DNA from 2 places in the Janthinobacterium sp. HH104 genome. Region 2 is predicted to be linked to the other one. Evidence: predicted binding sites of a transcription regulator. Region 2 holds the regulator's gene; the other holds the start of a gene.
What was found. The regulator sigma-54, encoded in region 2, starts transcription at its own class of promoters, with help from an activator protein. The targets are predictions, from matches to a motif close to TGGCANGNAANCTGCTTT.
Positions count from the first base shown of each region.

Region 1: a site for sigma-54 is predicted at 1,332-1,349, ahead of adh (aldehyde dehydrogenase). Genes of this name have one in related genera too.

Region 1 is NZ_LRIB01000015.1:6,954-12,159, reverse strand. Features, by position in the region: gene JAB6_RS04620 (TonB-dependent receptor) at 1-22, opposite strand, end outside; gene JAB6_RS04615 (beta-propeller fold lactonase family protein) at 227-1,183, shown strand; gene adh (aldehyde dehydrogenase) at 1,436-2,956, shown strand; gene JAB6_RS04605 (DUF779 domain-containing protein) at 3,011-3,400, shown strand; gene JAB6_RS04600 (PQQ-dependent methanol/ethanol family dehydrogenase) at 3,437-5,188, shown strand.
Region 2 is NZ_LRIB01000054.1:91,644-96,849, forward strand. Features, by position in the region: gene lptC (LPS export ABC transporter periplasmic protein LptC) at 1-301, shown strand, start outside; gene lptA (lipopolysaccharide transport periplasmic protein LptA) at 327-908, shown strand; gene lptB (LPS export ABC transporter ATP-binding protein) at 908-1,663, shown strand; gene JAB6_RS25110 (RNA polymerase factor sigma-54) at 1,668-3,146, shown strand; gene raiA (ribosome-associated translation inhibitor RaiA) at 3,216-3,578, shown strand; gene JAB6_RS25120 (enoyl-CoA hydratase/isomerase family protein) at 3,712-4,797, shown strand; gene rapZ (RNase adapter RapZ) at 4,798-5,206, opposite strand, start outside.

The DNA.
Region 1 (5,206 bases), on a different contig from region 2:
TCAGGCGGAAACGGTGCTGCATGCGGATTCTCCAATGTGAATAAAAGCCTGCTTTGGTCGCGTGCGCGGCGCAGGTCTGCATCGTTGTATCAAGCAATATGCCTGCCATGTCTCCATTGGTGGGCTGAAATTATACGCGTGTCAGTGGCATGGCGTTTGCATACAGCAATGTTCAGATGCGCCGATGCCGCGCGCTTTTCCTGTGTTTTGCCATCGAAAGGTGATTATGCCCAACTTCTTCTCGCGCTTGCGCCAAGTGTGCTGGCTGCTGCCTGCGCTCGCCAGCAGCGCCCTCCAGGCTGCTCCATTTGCCTATGTTCCCAATGAAAAATCGGGCACCTTGAGCGTGATCGACACGGCGACCGACCAGGTCGTGCGCCAGATTGCAGCCGGCAAGCGTCCGCGCGGCATCGCCGCCGACCCCACCGGGCGGCAATTGTTTGTCACGGATGCGGCCAGCAGCGCCTTGCTGCTGATCGATAACGCTGGCGGCGCCCCCCTGCGCACGGTGGCGCTGGGCAAGTCGCCCGAAGGCGTCAGCGCTTCGCAAGACGGTCATTACGTGGCCGTGGCCGTCGAGGAAAACAATAGCGTGGCCTTGCTCGATGGGCAGACGGGCGTCTTGCTCGCCGATATCAAGGTGCATGGACGCAATCCGGAACATGCCGTTTTCAGCCCCGATGGGCGCTGGCTGCTGGTCAGCGCGGAAGAGGCTGAACAAGTCGATGTCATTGATGTGGTGCAACGCCGCCAGGTGGCGTCCATCGCCGTGGGATTGCGCCCGCGCGGCATCGGTTTCAGTCCGGACTCGGGCCGCGCCTACGTGGCGTGCGAACTGGTCAATGCCGTCTACGTCATCGACATGGCCGCGCGCAAGGCCATCGCCACCATTCCCGCTGGCAAGAATGCAAACGGCATCGTGGTCCATCCCAGCGGCAAGCAGGTGTATGTCTCGAACGGTATCGATGGCACGGTGATGGTGATCGACACGGCCAGCAACGAGGTCACGGCCACCATTCCCGTCGGCAAGCGCCCGTGGAACATGGCCATCACGCCCGATGGCGCCAAGCTGTACGTGGCCAATGGCCGTTCGAACAGCGTTTCCGTCATCGACACGGCCAGCGCGCGCAAGGTGGCCGATATTGCTGTAGGTGAATTGCCATGGGGCGTGGTGATTCGTTAATGGCACAGGAACAGGTGTTCCAGTCTGGTACACCTGTTCCATTGTGCAGCGGCTCAAGCCCGGGCATGCGCTGAAAAGCACACCGGTATTGACGCTAGGCCCTTGTAACAAGGGTAAAAGCGGCTAAGTTTGTAGTGGGATGCCGAGCTGGCACGGCATTTGCGGAAGACTCCGTGTACTCACCCCATCTGTACCAGGACGTTTGATTTTAATTACAGCAATTCCATTCTAATTAACCCGATAGAGGACGACATGAATCTCGCAGACATCAGCAAACTGGGCGTAGCCAATCCCTTCAAACAACGCTATGACAATTACATCGGCGGCAAATTCGTTGCCCCGGTAAAAGGTGAATACTTTCCTAACATCACACCGATCACGGGCTTGCCATTTTGCGAAATCGCCCGTTCCACGGCGGAAGATGTCGAGCTGGCCTTGGACGCCGCCCATGCCGCCAAGGATGCCTGGGGCAAGACGTCGCCTGCCGAGCGCGCCAATATCCTGAACCGCATCGCCGACCGCATCGAACAGAACCTGAGCCTGATCGCCACGGCGGAAACCATCGACAATGGCAAGCCGATCCGCGAAACGATGAACGCCGACATCCCGCTGGCCATCGACCATTTCCGTTATTTCGCCGGCTGCATCCGCGCGCAAGAAGGTTCCGTCGCGCAAATCGATGCGGAAACCTATGCCTACCACTACCACGAGCCGCTCGGCGTCGTGGGCCAGATCATTCCGTGGAATTTCCCGATTCTGATGGCTGTGTGGAAACTGGCGCCAGCCCTGGCCGCCGGCAATTGCGTCGTGCTCAAACCGGCCGAGCAGACGCCGGCGTCCATCATGGTGTTGATCGAGCTGATCGGCGATTTGCTGCCGCCGGGCGTGCTGAACATCATCAATGGTTTCGGCCTGGAAGCGGGCAAGCCGCTGGCGTCGAGCAAGCGCATCGCCAAGATCGCCTTCACGGGCGAAACGGGCACGGGCCGCCTGATCATGGGCTATGCCGCGCAAAACCTGATTCCCGTCACCCTGGAGCTGGGCGGCAAGTCGCCGAACATCTTCTTTGAAGACGTGATGGATGCCGACGATGATTATTTCGACAAGTGCCTGGAAGGTTTTGCCATGTTCGCGCTGAACCAGGGCGAAGTCTGCACCTGCCCATCGCGCGTGCTGATCCAGGAATCGATCTACGAAAAATTCATCGAACGTGCCTTGAAGCGCGTGGCCGCCATCAAGCAGGGCAATCCGCTCGACTCGTCCACCATGATCGGCGCGCAGGCGTCGCAGGAGCAGCTGGAAAAAATCCTGTCCTATCTCGACATCGGCCGCCAGGAAGGCGCCGAAGTGCTGGCCGGCGGCGAGCGCAACACGCAGGCGGGCGATCTGGAAGGCGGCTACTACGTGCGTCCGACCGTGTTCAAGGGCAACAACAAGATGCGCATTTTCCAGGAAGAGATTTTTGGACCGGTCGTGTCCGTGACCACTTTCAAGGATGAGGCCGACGCGCTGGCGATTGCCAACGATACCTTGTACGGCCTGGGCGCCGGCTTATGGACGCGCGATGGTTCGCGCGCCTTCCGCATGGGACGCGCCATCCAGGCGGGCCGCGTGTGGACCAATTGCTACCACCTGTATCCAGCCCATGCCGCGTTCGGCGGCTACAAGCAATCGGGTATCGGCCGCGAAAACCACAAGATGATGCTCGATCACTACCAGCAAACGAAGAACTTGCTGGTGAGCTATAGCCCGAAAGCGCTGGGCTTCTTCTAAACCGGTACACGCGCCGCGCCTGTCGTCCAGGCGCGGCGCGCAGAAAGGGATGCCATGAGTGCAGCAATTGCCCGGGTGGTCGCCACCGATGCGGCGCTGGAAATGATGGACAAGTTGCGCCAGCGTCACGGCCCGCTGATGTTTTTCCAGTCGGGCGGTTGCTGCGACGGCAGCGCGCCCATGTGCTATGCGCTGGGCGAGTTCGATGTCAGCGATACCGACATCTATCTCGGCAATTTGAATGGTACACCGTTCTACATGGGACTCGAGCAATTCGAGTACTGGGAGCATACCCAGTTGATTATCGATGTGGTCGATGGCAATGGCGGCATGTTTTCACTCGACAACGGCACGGGCAAGCGCTTCTTGACGCGTTCGCGCCTGTTCACCGATGAAGAGTGCGCCTTGCTGCATGCCCAGCCGCATGAGCACCGCAAGACTTGATACACACACATACTAATAAAACAGAGGGAGATGATTGTGCAGAAAAAAATTATGGGGATACTCGTCGGTTTGGGTTTGGCATCGCTGGCCCAGGCGGCTGACGTGGGCAATGTCACCAATGCCATGCTCGACAGCACGGCGAAGAATCCAGCCAGCGTCCTGTCGTTCGGCATGGGCACGCAGGGCCAGCGCTATTCGCCGTTAACGCAGATCAATGACAAGACCGTGGCCAAGCTGGTGCCGGCCTGGTCGTTCTCGTTTGGCGGCGAAAAACAGCGTGGCCAGGAATCGCAGCCGCTGATTCATAACGGCAAGATGTTCGTCACGGCATCGTATTCGCGCATCTTTGCCGTCGACTTGAAAACGGGCGCCAAGCTGTGGAAGTACGAGCATCGCTTGCCAGACGGCATCATGCCCTGCTGCGACGTGGTCAACCGTGGTGCGGCCCTGTACGGCAACCTGGTGATTTTCGGCACGCTCGACGCCTACCTGGTGGCGCTGGACCAGAACACGGGCAAGATCGTCTGGAAAGAGAAAGTCGACGATTATGCAGCCGGCTACTCGATGACGGCCGCGCCGCTGATCGCCGAAGGCTTGCTGCTGACGGGCGTGTCGGGTGGCGAATTCGGCATCGTGGGGCGGGTCGAAGCGCGCAACCCCATGACGGGCGACCTCGTGTGGAGCCGTCCGACGGTAGAGGGCCACATGGGCCACCGCTACGACAAGGATGGCAAGGCGATTGACAATGGCGTGTCCGGCACCGCGAACAAGACCTGGCCCGGCGACCTGTGGAAAACGGGCGGTGCCTCGACGTGGATGGGCGGCACCTACGATCCGCAAACCAAGCTTGCCTACTTTGGCACCGGCAACCCGGCGCCATGGAACAGCCACTTGCGTCCCGGCGACAATCTGTATTCGTCGTCCACCGTGGCGCTGGACGTGAAAACGGGCCAGATCAAGTGGGCGTATCAAAACACGCCGAACGACGCCTGGGATTTTGACGGCGCCAACGAATTCGTCACCTTCGACATGGATGGCAAGCGCTACGGCGGCAAGGCCGACCGCAACGGTTTCTTCTATGTGATTGACGCCAACACGGGCAAGCTGCAGAACGCCTTCCCGTTTGTGAAGAAAATCACCTGGGCCAGCAGCATCGACCTGAAGACGGGCCGGCCCAACTTCATCGCCGCCGGCCGCCCCGGCGACCCGACCAAGGGAGAGGAAGGCAAGAAGGGCACGACCGTGTTTGCCGCACCGGCTTTCCTCGGCGCCAAAAACCAGATGCCGATGGCCTACTCGCCGCAAACCAAGCTGTTCTATGTGCCGGCGAACGAATGGGGCATGGATATCTGGAACGAGCCGATCAGCTACAAGAAGGGCGGCGCTTTCCTCGGCGCGGGCTTCACCATCAAGCCCCTGTTTGACGACTACATCGGCGCCATGCGCGCCGTCGATCCGAAGACGGGCAAGATCGTCTGGGAAATCAAGAACAACGCGCCGCTGTGGGGTGGTGTGATGAGTACGGCCGGTAACCTGGTGTTCTACGGCACGCCGGAAGGTTTCCTGAAAGCCGTCGATGCGAAGACGGGCAAGGAGCTGTGGAAATTTCAGACGGGCTCGGGCGTCGTGGCGCCGCCCGTCACGTGGCAGGATGGCGACACGCAATATGTGGCCGTCGTTTCCGGCTGGGGTGGCGCGGTGCCGCTGTGGGGCGGCGAAGTGGCGAAGAAGGTCAACTTCCTGGAACAGGGCGGTTCCGTGTGGGTCTTCAAGCTGGCATCGAAGTAATGGGGTGAAGCACCCGGG
Region 2 (5,206 bases):
GAATGCGGAACTGGCGCATATCGACCAGGACAATACCAGGCTGCAACTGCACCGCAAGGTCGTGATCGACCGCGCGGCCAGTCCGAAGGCGCAGAACCTGACGGTCAGGACGGAAGCGCTGACGGTGTTTCCGGACGAGGAAAGAATGGAAACGGACGTGCCTGTCGATATCCTGACGGGCACCTCGCGCCTCAATGGCATCGGCATGAAAGCCAATAACGCCACGGGCGTGGTGGAAGTGCAGAATGCGCTGCGCATGGTCCTCCCGCCGAAACCGCGCCCTGCCGCGGCGGCAAAATGACAGAATGAAACAAGGAAACCATACTATGAAGAACATCTTGCTGTTGACCGTATTTTCGCTGGCCATCATGGGCGTGGCGCATGCCGAGAAAGCCGATTCCGAGAAGGAAGCCGTCATCACGGCACGCAGCGGCCACGTCGATGACGTCAAGCAAGTGCGTACCCTGACGGGCGACGTCGTGCTGGTCAAGGGCACCCTGACCATGAAGGCGGGCCGGGCATTGATCACGGAAGACCCGCAAGGCTATCAGTTCATCACCTTCTGGGCCGATCCCGGCAAGCTGGCCACGTTCCGCCAGAAGCGCGATGGCGCGGGCGACCTGTGGGTCGAAGGCGAAGCGGAGCGCGTGGAATACGACAACAAGACGGAAGTGGTGAAACTGTTTTCCAAGGCCAAGCTGACGCGCCTGGAAGGCACGAAAGTGACGGACGTGGCCAATGGCGCCTTCATCTCGTATGACAGCCGCAAGGAAGTATTCAAGATGGAAAATTCCGACAGCGGCACCAGCACCTCCGATGGCGGCAGCGTGCGCATGGTGATCCAGCCGAAGACCAAGGCGCCTGAAGCGGAGAAAGCGCCGGCCACGCCTGCGCCAGGAAAGAAATAATGGACAATACTCGTTGCGGCAGCACCCTGATCGTTCGCGGTCTGCAAAAAACCTATGGCAAGCGGCAAGTCGTGCATGATGTCTCGCTGCAAGTCGAATGCGGCGAAGTGGTGGGTTTGCTGGGCCCGAACGGCGCCGGCAAGACCACCTCGTTCTACATGATCGTCGGCCTGGTGCCGTCGGACGGCGGCAGCATCGACATCAGCGGCGTGGACATTTCCAGCCTGCCGATCCACCGCCGCGCGCAGATGGGCCTGTCCTATCTGCCGCAGGAAGCGTCCGTCTTCCGCAAGATGACGGTGGAAGACAATATCCGCGCCGTGCTGGAAATCCAGACCGTCGAAGGCCGTCCTTTGAAGAAGGCCGAGATCGAGGAGCGCCTGGATAAGCTGCTGGCCGATTTGCAGATTGAAAAGCTGCGCGAGAACCAGGCCCTGTCCCTGTCGGGCGGCGAGCGCCGCCGCGTGGAAATCGCCCGCGCGCTGGCCACGGATCCCCGTTTCGTGCTGCTCGATGAACCGTTCGCCGGCGTCGATCCGATCGCCGTGATCGAGATCCAGCGCATCGTGCGCTTCTTGAAGGAGCGCAATATCGGCGTGCTGATCACCGATCATAATGTGCGCGAGACGCTGGGTATTTGCGACCGTGCCTACATCATCAACCAGGGCTCGGTACTGGCGTCGGGACGCCCCGACGACATCATCGCGAACGAGTCGGTACGCCGGGTCTATCTGGGCGAACACTTCCGCATGTAAGCCAATGAAACAATCATTGCAGCTGCGCACTTCGCAGCACCTGGCACTGACGCCGCAGTTGCAGCAATCGATACGCCTGTTGCAATTGTCCACCCTGGAATTGCACCAGGAACTCGAACAACTGCTGACGGACAATCCCTTGCTCGAGCGCCTCGACGATCCGCTCGACCGTTCGCTGCGCCTGCTGTCGGACGGGGCCTTGAGTTCCACGGCGGCGCCGGCCGAAGCGCCGCCCCAGCCGCCAGGCCAGGAGGCGCCCGCGGCGCCAGCCGAAGCGGAAACCTTTGACGGCGAGGCGGGCGAGGGTCCGGCCGCGGCGGATGGCGGCGACAGCGACTGGAGCGAGGCGAGCCGGGGCAAGGCGCCCGACGACGAAGATTCCCGCCCGCAACTCGAGGCCCATCACTGCACCCTGCGCGAACACCTGATGGAGCAGATGCGCGTGACGGTGCTTGAATTGCGCGACCGCGCGCTGGTCGAGCTGATCATCGACGCGCTCGACGACAATGGCTACCTGGAAGAGTCGCTCGACGACATCCTGGCGCGCCTGCCGGAAGAGCTGGAAATCGACGCCGACGAGATGCGTACGGCCTTGTCGCTGCTGCAAAGTTTCGATCCGCCCGGCGTGGGCGCGCGCAATGCGTCCGAATGCCTGGCGCTGCAGATCAAGCGCTTGCCGCACATCGCCATGGTGACGCGGCGCATGGCCCTCGTCATCGTGGAAAAGCACCTGGCCTGGTTTGCCCAGCGCGATTTCAACAAGCTGAAAAAAGCCCTCGATTGCGACGATGAAGACTTGCGCGAAGCACAGACGGTGATTCGCCAGTGCAATCCGCATCCGGGCGCCGTATTCGCCTCGGACGTGTCCGATTACGTGGTGCCCGACGTCGTCGTCAAGCGCGCGCGCAATGGCTGGCAAGTGACCCTGAACAACGACGTCATGCCGCGCCTGCGCGTCAACGCCATGTACGCCAACCTGCTTAAGCAGGGCAAGGGCGAGGGCGCCATGGGCGCACAGTTGCAGGAAGCCAAGTGGCTGATCAAGAATATGCGCCAGCGTTTCGACACGATCCTGCGCGTGGCACAGGCAATAGTAGAAAGACAAAAGAACTTTTTCTCGCACGGGGCCGTTGCCATGCGCCCCCTTGTGCTCCGTGAAATAGCTGATACACTGGGTTTACACGAGAGTACTATCTCGCGGGTAACAACTCAAAAGTACATGCTGACCCCGCACGGCATGTTCGAGTTGAAATATTTCTTTGGTAGCCACGTCGCCACCGAAGCGGGGGGCGAAGCGTCATCGACGGCGATACGGGCATTGATCGTGCAACTGACAGGAGCAGAAGACCCTAAAAATCCTTTATCCGACAGTAAGATTGCGGACATGCTGGGGGAACAAGGCATGGTGATTGCGCGACGTACTGTTGCCAAATACCGGGAAGCGTTGAAAATTCCGCCAGTGAGCCTGCGTAAGTGTTTGTAAGTTTTTTTCGGTTCCTCTGCGGGCCGGATAGGATGGACCGCACGAACCCGATCATCTTTAGGAGTGTGTATGAATCTCACCATCAGCGGACATCATCTCGAAGTGACACCAGCCATCCGTGAATACGTACAAACGAAGCTGGAACGCGTGAAACGTCATTTCGATCAAGTTATCGATATCGCCGTGATTCTGACCGTGGATAACCTCAAAGAGAAAGAAAAACGTCAAAAGGCCGAAGTCAACCTGCGTTTAAGTGGCAAAACCGTCTATGTGGAAAGCCTGGCACAAGACCTGTATGCCGCGATCGATGCCCTGATCGACAAGCTCGATAGGCAAGTGATGAAATACAAAACCAAAGTGCAAGGGCACGGTAAAGAGGCGATCAAGCATCTGCCAGACAACTCCGAGGAAGACGCCGTCGTCGCCGTTTAAGGCCACCCGCTTCCAGCAGTTGTGATCAACTAAGGGCGCACATTGCGCCCTTTTTTGCGCCTGGACCTTTTGAATGCAATCTTCCCCGCGCAGGCGCTAAAATGTTTGTACTTTTACTTTTTTCACGCCTGCCATGAGCGACTTCGTCCAGACCTCCATCCGCAACCGCACGGGGCACATCGTGCTCGACCGTCCGAAAGCCTTGAATTCCCTGTCGCTGGAGATGGTGCGCGCCCTGAGCGCTGCCCTGCTGGCCTGGCGCGACGATCCGCAGGTGGACGCCGTCGTGATCCGCTCGAGCAGCGAGAAAGCACTGTGCGCCGGCGGCGACATCCGTTTCTTCTACGATGCGGGCCTGGCCACGCCGCAAGGCGGCAGCGCCTTGCTGGAAGATTTCTTTACGGAAGAATACGCGTTAAATCATGTGATCCATTTCTATCCGAAACCGTATATCGCCGTGATGGATGGCGTGGTGATGGGCGGCGGCATGGGCGTGGCGCAAGCCGGACCCGGCAACCGCCTGCGCATCGTCACGGGCCGCACGCGCATGGCCATGCCGGAAGTTAATATTGGCTTGTTCCCGGATGTGGGCGGCAGTTATTTCCTGTCCCGCCTGGCCGGCCAGCTGGGCCTGTACCTGGGCTTGACGGGCTTGACGATCAACGCGGCCGACGCCCTGTACACGGACCTGGCCGATGTCTACCTGCCCGAGGCGCAGATGGGGGCGCTGCTGGCCCTGTTCGAGTCGACGCCGGGCGAGGCCTTGCCGGTCGCCATCAAGGCGCTGGCGGCGCCGTTCCAGGCCGAGGCGGGTATCGCCTCGCTGGCGGCGGCGCGCGTGGCGCTGGACCGTCACTTCGGCGCCGGCTCCGTGGCGGCCATCATGGCCTCGCTGGCGCAGGACGACAGCGCGTTCGCCAGCAAGGCGCTGGCGGCCATGCGCCTGCGCTCGCCTTTGATGATGTCGGTAACTCTGGAATTGCTGCAGCGCGGGGCTCACTTGGGCGTGGCCGATTGTCTGCGTCTGGAGCGCACGGTGGTGCGCCACAATTTCGAGCATGGCGAAGTGCTCGAAGGCGTGCGTGCGCTGGTGGTCGACAAGGACAATGCGCCGCGCTGGAACCCATCAAGCCTGGACGAGGTCGATGCTGCCATGGTGGCGCGCTTCTTCGCACCGGTCTGGCCGGCGTCAGCGCATCCGCTGCGCCACCTGAATTAACTAGCTACGTTCGCGGTGGCGCAGCACGACGCGCTCGTTGGGGCCGAAGTATTGCGCCAGCCGTTCCGCCATGTACACGGAGCGGTGCTGGCCACCCGTGCAACCGAGGGCCACCGTCAGGTAGCTGCGGTTGTCGGACTTGAATGACGGCAGCCATTTTTCGATGAAGGCGCGGATGTCGGCCAGCAGTTCCAGCGCGCTCGGCTGCGCGTCGAGGAAGGCGATCACGGGCGCGTCGCGGCCGTCGAGCGGGCGCAGCGCCAGGTCGTAATAGGGATTGGGCAAGGCCCGCACGTCGAAGACGAAATCGGCGTCCAGCGGCACGCCCAGCTTGAAGGCGAACGATTCGAAGAACAGGGTCAGCGGCGCGCGTTCGGAAGCGATCATATCCTTGATCCAGGCGCGCAAT